3 regions of the Actinomadura sp. NPDC049382 genome follow, and region 1 is predicted to be linked to each of the others. Evidence: riboswitches for the same ligand, from Rfam matches in the RefSeq annotation. Region 1 holds a riboswitch; each other region holds the start of a gene.
The links. A riboswitch is a leader RNA that binds a small molecule or an ion and turns the genes downstream of it on or off. The one in region 1 is predicted to bind cyclic di-AMP.
Positions count from the first base shown of each region.

Region 2: another riboswitch for cyclic di-AMP. It lies ahead of AB0K34_RS36295 (NlpC/P60 family protein); the one in region 1 lies ahead of AB0K34_RS43905 (CHAP domain-containing protein).
Region 3: another riboswitch for cyclic di-AMP. It lies ahead of AB0K34_RS00010 (NlpC/P60 family protein); the one in region 1 lies ahead of AB0K34_RS43905 (CHAP domain-containing protein).

Region 1 is NZ_JBFARO010000186.1:7,652-11,142, forward strand. It holds gene AB0K34_RS43900 (SpoIIE family protein phosphatase) at 1-1,188, shown strand, start outside; cyclic di-AMP (ydaO/yuaA leader) riboswitch at 1,645-1,801, shown strand; gene AB0K34_RS43905 (CHAP domain-containing protein) at 1,812-2,579, shown strand; partial or broken gene AB0K34_RS43910 (glycosyltransferase) at 2,824-3,491, shown strand, end outside.
Region 2 is NZ_JBFARO010000106.1:2,628-6,118, forward strand. It holds gene AB0K34_RS36280 (RDD family protein) at 1-137, opposite strand, end outside; gene AB0K34_RS36285 (RDD family protein) at 145-960, opposite strand; gene AB0K34_RS36290 (amino-acid N-acetyltransferase) at 957-1,493, opposite strand; cyclic di-AMP (ydaO/yuaA leader) riboswitch at 1,757-1,963, shown strand; gene AB0K34_RS36295 (NlpC/P60 family protein) at 1,967-2,947, shown strand; gene AB0K34_RS36300 (LuxR C-terminal-related transcriptional regulator) at 3,232-3,462, opposite strand.
Region 3 is NZ_JBFARO010000001.1:848-4,338, forward strand. It holds gene AB0K34_RS00010 (NlpC/P60 family protein) at 262-1,311, opposite strand; cyclic di-AMP (ydaO/yuaA leader) riboswitch at 1,317-1,465, opposite strand; gene AB0K34_RS00015 (M56 family metallopeptidase) at 1,568-2,755, opposite strand; gene AB0K34_RS00020 (BlaI/MecI/CopY family transcriptional regulator) at 2,760-3,140, opposite strand; gene AB0K34_RS00025 (DUF4396 domain-containing protein) at 3,191-3,491, opposite strand, start outside.

The DNA.
Region 1 (3,491 bases):
CGGGTGTCGACCGGGGTCTGCGTCACGTGGCGGTACCACTTCGCCGAGGACCGTGTCGCGCGGCGGATGGAGCGGGTGGAGCGGCTGGCGCTGATCGGCTTCGGGGAGTGGGACCTCGCGACCGGGGAGGCGGACTGGACGCCGCAGATGCTGGCGAACTACGGCCTCGACCCCGAGGAGGTGCCGCCGATGCCGCACGACCTGCCGAAGGTCGTGGCGGAGGACGACCTCCCGCTGATGGAGGAGGCCATCCAGACGATGTTCTCCCGCAAGGAGCCGGTGGAGGCCGAGCACCGGGTGATCGCGCCGGACGGGACGCCGCGGCACCTGTGGCTGTTCGCCGAGCCGGTGCTGGGCGAGTCCGGGCTGCCGATCTCGATCAACATCGTCTCGCAGGACATCACCCGGCGGCGCGGGGTGGAGCGGGCGCTGGCCGAGACCCGGCGGCAGATGCTGAAGCAGCAGGCGCGGACGGCGCAGGAGCGGCGGGTCGCGGTGACGCTGCGCCGCGCGATCCTGCCGGACGAGGACGAGATCGAGGAGCTGCCGGGCCTGACGGTGGCGCTGCGCAGCCTGGCGGCGGAGAGCACCGCCCGCATCGGCGGGGACTGGTTCGCGACGCGGGTGCTGCCGGACGGGCGGGCCGTGTTCGCGATCGGCGACGCGGCCGGGCACGGGCTGCCGGCGGCGGCCGCGATGGCGCGCACGAGGAACGGGCTGCTGGGCCTCGCGTGCACGGGCGAGCCGGCGGGGCGGCTGGTGGGCTGGCTGAACGAGCTGGTGGGCAACATGGACCCGCCGGCGACGGGCACGGCGATCGTCGGGCATTTCGACCCGGCCCGCCGGGTGCTGGAGTGGACGTGCGCGGGCCATCCGCCGCCGATCCTGGTCCGGGATGGCTGGGCGGCGCCGCTGGAGGTGGTCCGCGACCCGATGCTCGGCGCGATGCCGGGCTGGCAGTACACGACGATCACCACCGAGCTCGACCCCGGGGACATGCTGTTCCTCTACACGGACGGCCTGGTGGAGCGCAGGGACGCGGACCTGGACGAGCGCATCGAGCGCCTCACCGGCATCCTGCGGGACGCCTCGACCCGCCCCGACCAGGTGCTGGACGAGGTCCTGGCGCGGATGGAGCACGACCGGGCGGCGGACGACACCACGCTCTTCGCGCTGCGCGTCGAGTGACGAAGCGCACCCGGATCCGGTGGCGGACGGGCCCTGTGAGCTAGGCCGCACGAGAACGGCCCCCGCAGGCCCTGTGAAGGGTGCGGCGGGGCATGCGGCCCCGGAACCCCCCGGGTTTCTTTACCCTTTGGGCATTGGCTTGTAAGGCCCATGGGCAAAGGGCTGAGGGCCAGTTCGGTAAAGATCGGGAAGATGCCGGGGCCTGACGGTGTTGAAGGATCCTTGGAAGGGCTTTGAGCAGGCAAGACAGAGATTTGTGCCTGGTTTGCTTTTCCTCAGGAGGTTGGTACCTTCTATCCGGAATCCCGCAACGCACCCCATGCGTTGCCGCCGGTCGTCCGTTCCCAGGGCGGCCGAGGATCGCGGAGCGGTATCCGCACGCGATGCGCGCCAGACGATGCGCGCACCCCTCAGAGATCAGTCACTGAGATACATCCGATAAGTCTGCGCCGCATGTGCGGTGCGAGGCCGAGTCCGTGCCGGTCGAAGCGACCGGACGGAGCCGGGGACCCAACGTTCCAGGGGTGAATCGGCGCGACCCAGAGCCGCGCCGTAGGGCTGCTTCCATGCCCGAATCCGTCAGCTAACCCGGTAGGCGTCATGGAAGATAGGAGATTCCCTGCATGACCGGTCGTTTCGATCGACTTTCGCTCAACCGCTTCTCCCCCGAGGACAAGGCCGTCGGCGTCGCCGTGGGCGCCGTGCTCACCGGAGCCGTCGGACTCGCCGTCCTCAACCCCCTCGCCGGCGGCAGCGCCGCGGCCGAGACCCCGGCCCAGGCGAAGGCGGCCGTGGTGGCCGAGCAGGGCACCGCGTCGAAGCAGTCCACGTCGAAGCAGTCCGCGGGCATGACCCAGGCCGAGGCCCGCGAGGCCGGCTGGGGCGTCGCGCCGCGTCCGGTCAAGGCCTCCGAGGCCATCGCGCTCGCCAAGAAGCAGGTCGGCATCAGCGAGGGCAAGGGCGGCCAGACCAAGTTCCACAAGTGGTACGTCTCGACCCCGCACGCCAAGGCCACCGCCCAGCGCGACGGCGGCTTCTCGGTCAAGGCCTACAACGGCGCCCAGTGGTGCGACATGTTCGTGTCCTGGGTCGGGGCCCACACCGGCGTGAAGAACATGGGCTGGGACGCCTACACCGTCCAGCACGCCACGTGGTTCAAGAAGGCCGACCGCTGGGGCGACAAGCCCAAGCCCGGCGCCGTGGTGTTCTTCGACTGGAAGGACGGCTCGAAGGGCAGCATCGGCGACATCGACCACGTCGGCCTCGTCGTGAAGGACAACGGCAACGGCAAGATCAGCACGGTCGAGGGCAACAGCAACGACAAGGTGGAGAAGAAGGTCCGCGACAAGTCCGAGGTCGTCGGCTACGGCTACCCGGAGTACGCGTCCTGACGCTCCTCCCCCCAGCGCACGCATCGAAGGCGCCCGGCTCCGGCCGGGCGCCTTCGGGCGTTCCTGGAGGTGTGTCCTAAGTCGCCGTTGAAGGCGAGTAATGGGAAGCATTGACAGCCTTTGATGCTCCTTGGACCTCACTGGGGCGTTCCTGGAAAGGAATCCCTGGCAACGCGTCCGACCGGTCTCCGGCCCCGGCGGCCGGTCCGGTGCGCGGCGGGACCGGTGAGGGGAGGCCGAGGGGGTGCGCCCGGATGTCAGCGTGGTGGTGATCGCCTACAACGACGCCCGGCGGCTTCCCCATGCGGTCGCCTCGACGCTGGAGCAGTCCCTGGGCGGCGTCGAGACCGTGATCGTCGACGACGCCAGCACCGACGGCACCGGGGAGGTCGCCGATCGGCTCGCCGCCGCGCGGCCCGGCCGGGTCCGGGCGGTGCACCTGCCGGTGAACTCCGGCGGCTGCGGCCGGCCCCGCAACGCGGGCGTCGAGGCCTCGTCCGGCCGGTACGTGATGTTCCTCGACAGCGACGACCTGCTGGACCGGCACGCCTGCCTCAACCTGCTCGCCACCGCCGAGGACACCGGCGCCGACCTGGTCTCCGGGCTGTGCGAGCGGGTCTTCCTGGACATGCCGGAGGGCGCGAAGGGGCGCGTCCGCCCCTGGTACCCCTGGCTGTACGAGCGCAGCGCCGTCTACGGGTCGCTGCGCGAGAACCCCGGTCTCCTCTACGACACCCTCTCCACCAACAAGGCGTACCGGCGCGGGTTCCTGGAGGAGCAGGGGCTGCGGTTCGTCGAGCGGCTGCACTACGAGGACCTGCTGTTCACCGCCGAGGCCTACCTGGCGGCGGAGCGGACCGCGCTGATCCCGCAACGCGTCTACCGCTGGCTCGTCCGGCGGCGGACGGGGGC
Region 2 (3,491 bases), on a different contig from region 1:
GCGGGCGGGGCGACGACGTCCACCAGGTGCCCGGACACCAGTTCGCGGACGACGACGATGACGGGCACACCGACGATGAGCGTGTCGACCACGCGCGCGAGCAAGCGCTGCCCCGGGTCGGCGAGGGAAACCGCCATCGCGGACTTAGTCCGCGTACTCGGTGTACTGGTCGTCGCCGTACTCCTCGTACGTGCCTCGCTCGTCGATGACCAGCGTGCCGGCGAAACGGTCGTGCAGCGCCTGGTGCAGAGGCTGGTCCCAGATCGCCCACAGGTAGGCCATCAGACCGCCCACCCAGACCAGCGCCATCCCATACGCCGCGTACTCCCACACCATCACCGCGAGGACCAGGAAGAAGAAGACACCTACCTGGTAGCCGACGTGGACGATCCCAGCGCGCCAAATCGCCTGCGTCGTGCTCATCGGCTCACCCGCGGGACGGGCCTGCACGATGCCCAGGCCCAGGATCCGCTTGCCCAGCGTCCGCCCCCACATGGACAGTTGGACGGCCTCGTAGAGGAACGGCAGCACGGACATGACGAAGAACAGGGTGAAGATGATGGGCCAGTTCCAGATGCCGGCCTCTTCCTCGTCGTTGCCGCCTTCACCGCCCAGGCCGAACGCGGCGACCGTCACGGGCAGGATGAGCGCGAACCCGAAGACGGCGACGAGGGCGTTGTCGATGACCCTGGCGCCGGCCCTGCGGTGAATGGGCGCCAACTCCATCTCGCTGCCCTGGGAACCATAGGAGCCTTGGGAGTCGCCGTACTGGTCGTAGGACGGCTCGTAGGAGCGCCCCCAGTCCTGCTGAGGTTGCTGGGGCTGCTGCCACTGCTGCTGTGGCTGCTGGTGCTGTGGCTGCTGCTGCCACTGGGGACCTTGGTACGGGGGCGGGGGACCGTAGGCACCCTGGCCCTGCGGCGGTTGGTAACGCCGTCCGCGGTGGGGGGAATCGCTCATTTGGGGCAGTCCTCCAGGCGAAGCAACATCCGGGTGTTGCCCAACGTATTCGGCTTGACCCGGTCGAGGTCCAAGAACTCTGCCACGCCTTCGTCGTAAGAGCGGAGAAGCTCCTCATACACCTCAGGCGACACCGGTGTACCGAGGATCTGCTCGAAGCCGTGGCGCGCGAAGAAGTCCACCTCGAAGGTAAGGCAGAACACCCTCCGCACGCCGAGTTCACGCGCCGTCTCCAGCAGCCGGGCGACGATGCGGTGGCCGATGCCGCGTCCGCCGTACCCCTTGTCCACGGCGACGGAGCGAACCTCCGCGAGGTCCTCCCACATGACGTGCAGGGCCCCGCAGGCCACGACGCGCCCGGGCGTCCCGTCCTGGACGTCCTCGGCGATCCAGAACTCCTGGACGTCCTCGTACAGCTTGACCGTCGACTTCTTCAGCAGGCGTCGCCCCGACCCGGCGTACAGATCGACCAGCCTGCGGATCTCCTGGACATCGGCGGTACGGGCACGCCGGATCACGACCTCCACAAACAGGCGAGATTATCGAACACCGGACCTTGCCGAACGTCGGCGTGCGCATACGCGTGGTGAGCACGACAGAAGGGTGACTAGATAAAAGCGACTAGATAGGCCGCTCGCGCCGCTGAAAAGTGACCCAGAACACATCGCCGAGCGCCCGCGGAGGCCGCCGGCGGAAGCGCGCCCCGCCCGTCCGACCTGCGACTTCACAGGATCTGGTTGGCATCCAATCCGCATTCCGTTAGTGTCCATCGCTGACATCGGCCACCCGCAGAACGGAGGCCGAACCGCCGAGTCCACGGGCCGCGAACCAGCGCCCCGGGGAGCCGGGGACCCACTTTCGGAGCGTTTCCGGGGATTGCCCCGAAGCGGCCGCCGTCAGGGGTGAATCCGCAGCGCCGCGGCCTGGCCCGCGCACGCTCGCGGACGGGCTGCTCCGGCCCCAACCCGTCAGCTAACCCGGTAGGCGGTCGAGGAGAGGAGAACTCGTGCAGCACTCGCGGTCTGCTTCCCTTCGACGCTTCCGCGGCCGCGCGGTCACCGTGGCCGGCGCGCTCGTCGCGCTGACGGCCGCTCCGCACACCGTCGCCGTCGCGCACGCCGATCCCGAGCCGTCCACCAAAGAACTCCGCTCCCAGGCCTTCAAGCTCGCCGACCAGCTGGAGCAGCTCACCGAGCAGTACAACGGCCTGAAGGTGAAGCTCGCGCAGTCCAAGCGCGCCGCCGAGGTCGCCACCGAGAACGCCGAGCGGCAGGAGAAGTCGCTCCAGGCGATCCGGCAGAAGGTCGGCACCCTCGCCGCGACCAGCTACATGCAGGGCGGCTCCGATCCGACGGTCTCGTTCGTCGCCTCCCAGGACCCGCAGGCCGTCCTCGACCAGGCCGCCACCCTCAACTACTTCGCCAAGCGCGACAGCACCAAGGTGCTCGGCCTCATGCAGGCGATGCAGGCCGCCCAGCGCGCCCGCAAGTCCGCCGAATCGCGCGCCGCGCAGGTCAAGCAGCTGCGGACCCAGCTCGACGCGCAGCGCAAGAAGGTCACCGACGCCTACGAGAAGGTCCGCGGCACGATCGTCAAGCGGGACCCATCCCAGCTCGCGAAGCTCCCCGTCATCGGCACCGGCAAGGCCGCCCAGGCGCTGCGGTACGCGATGGGCAAGCTCGGCCGCCCGTACGTCTGGGGCGCCTCCGGGCCGAGCACATTCGACTGCTCCGGCCTGACGATGTGGGCCTACAAGCAGGTCGGCATCAACCTGCCGCACTACACCGGCAGCCAGTGGAACGCCGGCACCCACGTGTCGCGCAGCCAGCTCCAGCCGGGCGACCTCGTGTTCTTCTACGCCGACCTGCACCACATGGGGATGTACATCGGGGGCGGCAAGATGATCCACGCGCCGCACACCGGCGACGTCGTGAAGATCGCCTCCATGGACGGGCGGCCCTTCGCGGGCGGCGTCCGCGTCGCCTGACCCGGCCCACGCCCGGTCCCGGACGCCACCGAAGCGCATGCGCAATACGAGTGTGCGCAGGACTGAGTGGGTGTGCGCCTACTCCGCGGATGTGCGACTGCGGATGTGCGCATGACTAGGGGATCCATGGGGGTTGAACGCCGTCCGCGGCGACGCCACCTGCAGGGACCTACCTGCCAGGGCGCCGGCGCCGCCGCTGCGGGGTCGGACGGAGTTCGGTTCGCCGCCTGGATCTCTCGGTGACGCTCGCCCGTCCCCTGGCGAGCGTCGGGGGGTGAAGCCGGCTAGATGAGCTGCCTCCGGGCCGCCCACACCACGGCCTCGATAGGAGTGTTGACCTCCAGCCGGTCGCAGATCGTCCGCAACCGGCGCCGCAAGGTCCGTGCGCTCAGCTCCAGCTTGCGTGCCGCCACATCGGCGGTGACACCGCTCGCGATCTGGGCGAGCAGCCGGATCTCCTCCTCGCTCAGCCCGAAATCGTCGGTGCCACGACGTGCGAGTGTGGCTGTTTCCACTCCGTCCTCCCTCGTCCGTGGTGATGACC
Region 3 (3,491 bases), on a different contig from region 1:
GGCCCGCACGGTCGCACGGGCCACGTCATGCCGTGGCCGAAGGTCTCGTCCACCCCTTCGCGGGGCCCGATGGCCGGGACGTCCAAGGACGTCCAGCGTGTCGACCAGCGGTATTACAGGACTACTCCCCTTCGCCGGGCCCCAGTGTAGCCAAAACATCCGGCAAGGCACTCGACCGGCGTGGCAAAGGAGCCGGTCCCTGAATGGAAGCGTCCCCGTCACCCGGGACGGGTGGCGGGGACGCCGGTCGGGGGAAGCGTGTCAGGCGACGCGGACGCCGCCGGCGAAGGGCCGTCCGGCGAGCGGGCTGATCTTGACCACGTCGCCGGTCTGCGGAGCGTGGACCATCTTGCCGTTGCCGATGTAAAGCCCCATGTGGTGCAGGTCGGCGTGGAAGAACACCAGGTCGCCGGGCCTGAGCTGTGACATGGACACGTGCGTGCCCGCGTTGTACTGGGCGCCGGTGTAGTGCGGGAGGTTGATCCCGACCTGGGCGTAGGCGTACAGGGTCAGGCCGGAGCAGTCGAAGCCCTTGATGTTGGCGCCCTGCGCGGTGCCGTAGGACGGGCCGGACGCGGTGCCGCCGCCCCAGGAGTAGGGCACGCCGAGCTGGCTCAGGGCGGCCCGAACGGCGGTCATGGCCTTGGCGGAGGCGCCGCCCGGGTCCACGTTGGGGATGGGCCCGCCGTTGCCTCGGATGGGAGTGCCGACGCCCAGCTTGGCTTCGACCTTCTTGAGCCTGGCCTGGAGCTCCTTGCGCTTCTTCTTGGCCTCGTCGGTGAGTTCGCGCACCTGCTTCGCGCGCGCTTCGGCCGATTTGCGGGAGCGCTCGGCGGCCTGCATGGTCTGGAGCAGGTGGGCGACGCGGTCGCCGTCCTGGCGGGCGAAGTAGTTGAGCGTGGCCGACCGGTCAAGGACGCTCTGCGGGTCCTTGGCGGAGGCGAAGGCGACGGCAGGGTCCGCCGGGCCGTTCTTGTAGCTGTCCGCTGCGAGCTTGACGATCCTGGCGCGGGCGTCGTCCAGCGCCTTCTTCTGGCGGGCGGCGTTGCCCTCGGCCACCTTGGCGGCGCGCTGGGCCTGCTTCAGCCGCTCGCGCAGGCCGTTGTACTGCTCGCTGAGCTTCTCGGCGTCGTCCGCGAGTTTCTTCTGCTGCGCGGTCAGCTCCCGGCGGGACGGCTCGGGCTCGGCGGAGGCGGGCGCCGGTGCGAGGAGCGCCGCGGCCACGGCGGCCGATATCGCCCATGCCGTGACGGTTCGGGGGGTGCGGGTGCGGCGTTTCGGCGTGCCGATGACGGCAGCGCGTCGCTGCATGCGGTCGTCCTCCTCTGTGCCGCCTACCGGGTCAGCTGACGGGTTCGGGCCAGAGTCGCCCTACCGCCCCCGCGAAGGGAGCGGACTCACCCCAGTGGAGATCGGGTCCCCGGTTCCCGGGCCGATGGGCCACGGGATTCGGCGTCGCCATCGCCGCCCCCGGCGGGGGCTCGTCACGGTGGCTCCTACGCAGCGTAGGAGATAGCCGCCTCATTCGCCACTCAAGCCGCGGATTACAGCAAACGTCCCAGACGCATCAGCAGAGCAGGGCCAGCCGACCGATCGCGAGAGCCGCGCCCGCGAGAGGCACCGCGACCGCCGCCGCCACGAACACCGGCGCCACCACCCGGAACGCCCCACGCGGCTTCACCTGCTCACCGGCCTCCAGCCGCCGCACCCGCGCCGCCAGCGCGTCCATCCCCGCCCCGACCGCCCCCAACTCTCCACACGCGCCGAACGAGCCGGTCTCGACGACCACACCGCAAACGTCACGGGTTCCAGGCCCGCATGACATGCCGCCCGCTTCACGCGACCCGGTCGCGGCAAGCGGGCCGGTCGCGTCGAGCGGGCCGGGCGCGTCGAGCGGGCCGGGCGCGGTGACCACTCCGCCAATGTCGTGGAGTTCGGCTTTGTAAGGGGCGCTGGTCGCTTCGGATGAGGGTTGTGAGCCTGTTGCTGCCAGTGAACCTGGCGCGTTGGGGGCGCCGGGTGGTGAGGCGAGTGTGTGTAGGGCTTTGACGAGGGTTCGTGGGCCGTGGGTGTGTGCCGCTGTGTCGTCCGCTGCCATTTCCAGGAGTAGCGGTAGCCGTGCCTTGGCTCGGCGGACGGTTGGCAGCCAAGGGAGGAGGGCGTGGGCGAGGTCCAGGACGAGCAGCAGTGCGTGGTGGCGTTGCCGGAGGTGGGCTCGCTCGTGTGCGAGGACGGCGCCGAGTTCGGCGGCGCTCAGGGCGTCCTGGGCTCCCGTGCTGACCACGATCGCGCGGCGGCGCGCGGACAGGGAGTAGGCCACGGGCACCGGGTGGTCGAGTACGAGGACGTCCGCGTGCCGGGTGTGCGGGCGGGCGACGAGGCGGAGCATCTCCCAGTGGCGGCGGCGGTGCCGCAGGGCCCGGACCAGGCGCGGCACCCCGCGGGCCAGCCTCGTCCCGCACGCCGCCAGTAGGACCAGGCTCGCCACGGCCGCCGCGATCATCGCCTGGGTCTCGTGGTGGGGCAGGCAGTCGCGCAGCAGCGTCAGCAGGCCGTGTCCGGGCCCCGGCGGCGAGATCAGCGCGACCGCGACGACTCCGGCGCTGGCGATGACGGTGCCCGCGAGCGCGGCCGTCCAGCAGGCGACCGCCGTCCGGGGGCCGAGGGCGCCGGCCCGGATCCGGTCGAGGACCGGTCCGGCCAGGCACCCCAGCAGGACCGCCGAGGCGACGAGCGCGCCGACCAGGACGATCACGGCGTCACGCCTCGTCGCCGTCGGACGTCCGGCGGCGCAGGGCGTCCAGCAGGTGGCGGGCGTCCTCGGCGGGGACGCTCTCGGCGAAGCGGGCGAGGATCGCGCCGTGGTCGGGGGCGTCGGTCAGCGCGTCCAGCATCAGCTCGACGGCGTACTCCTCACGCGCCCTGGTCGGGCCGTAGCGGAAGGCCGTCCCGTCCTGGGTGCGCTGTAGGAGCCCCTTCTGCGCCAGGCGTTCGGCCACGGTCTGGACGGTGTTGTAGGCGAGCGCCTTGTCGGAGTCTTCGTTGAGCTTCGCGAGGAGTTCTCGCACCCGCAGTGGTTCGGGTGCCGCCCAGAGGACGTCCATGATGGAGCGTTCGAGCGACCCGCCCAGTCCGGCCACGCGCTCACCTCCGTCCTGCCCACATTGTGCCGGAGCACCGGTCCGCCGGGTCAGTGGTGGTACTGGTGCACGACGGCGTGGCCCTTGCCCCGGCCGATCATCCACCGGTTCACCGGCGTGGTGATGATGAAGGCGAGCAGGAACGCCACGGCGAGCGCACCCCAGAACAGGGGGTCCGCCAGGCCGGCGTCCATCGCTCCCGGGATCGCCACCATGGCCGCGTTGTCCAGCACTTCCATGACCGCGATCGAGACGGTGTCGGCGGCCAGCGCCACGCCGAACGCGGCGCGCAGCGTCAGCCCCGCCTTGAGGACGCCGCGCATGGTCAGGGCGTATCCGAAGACGAACGCG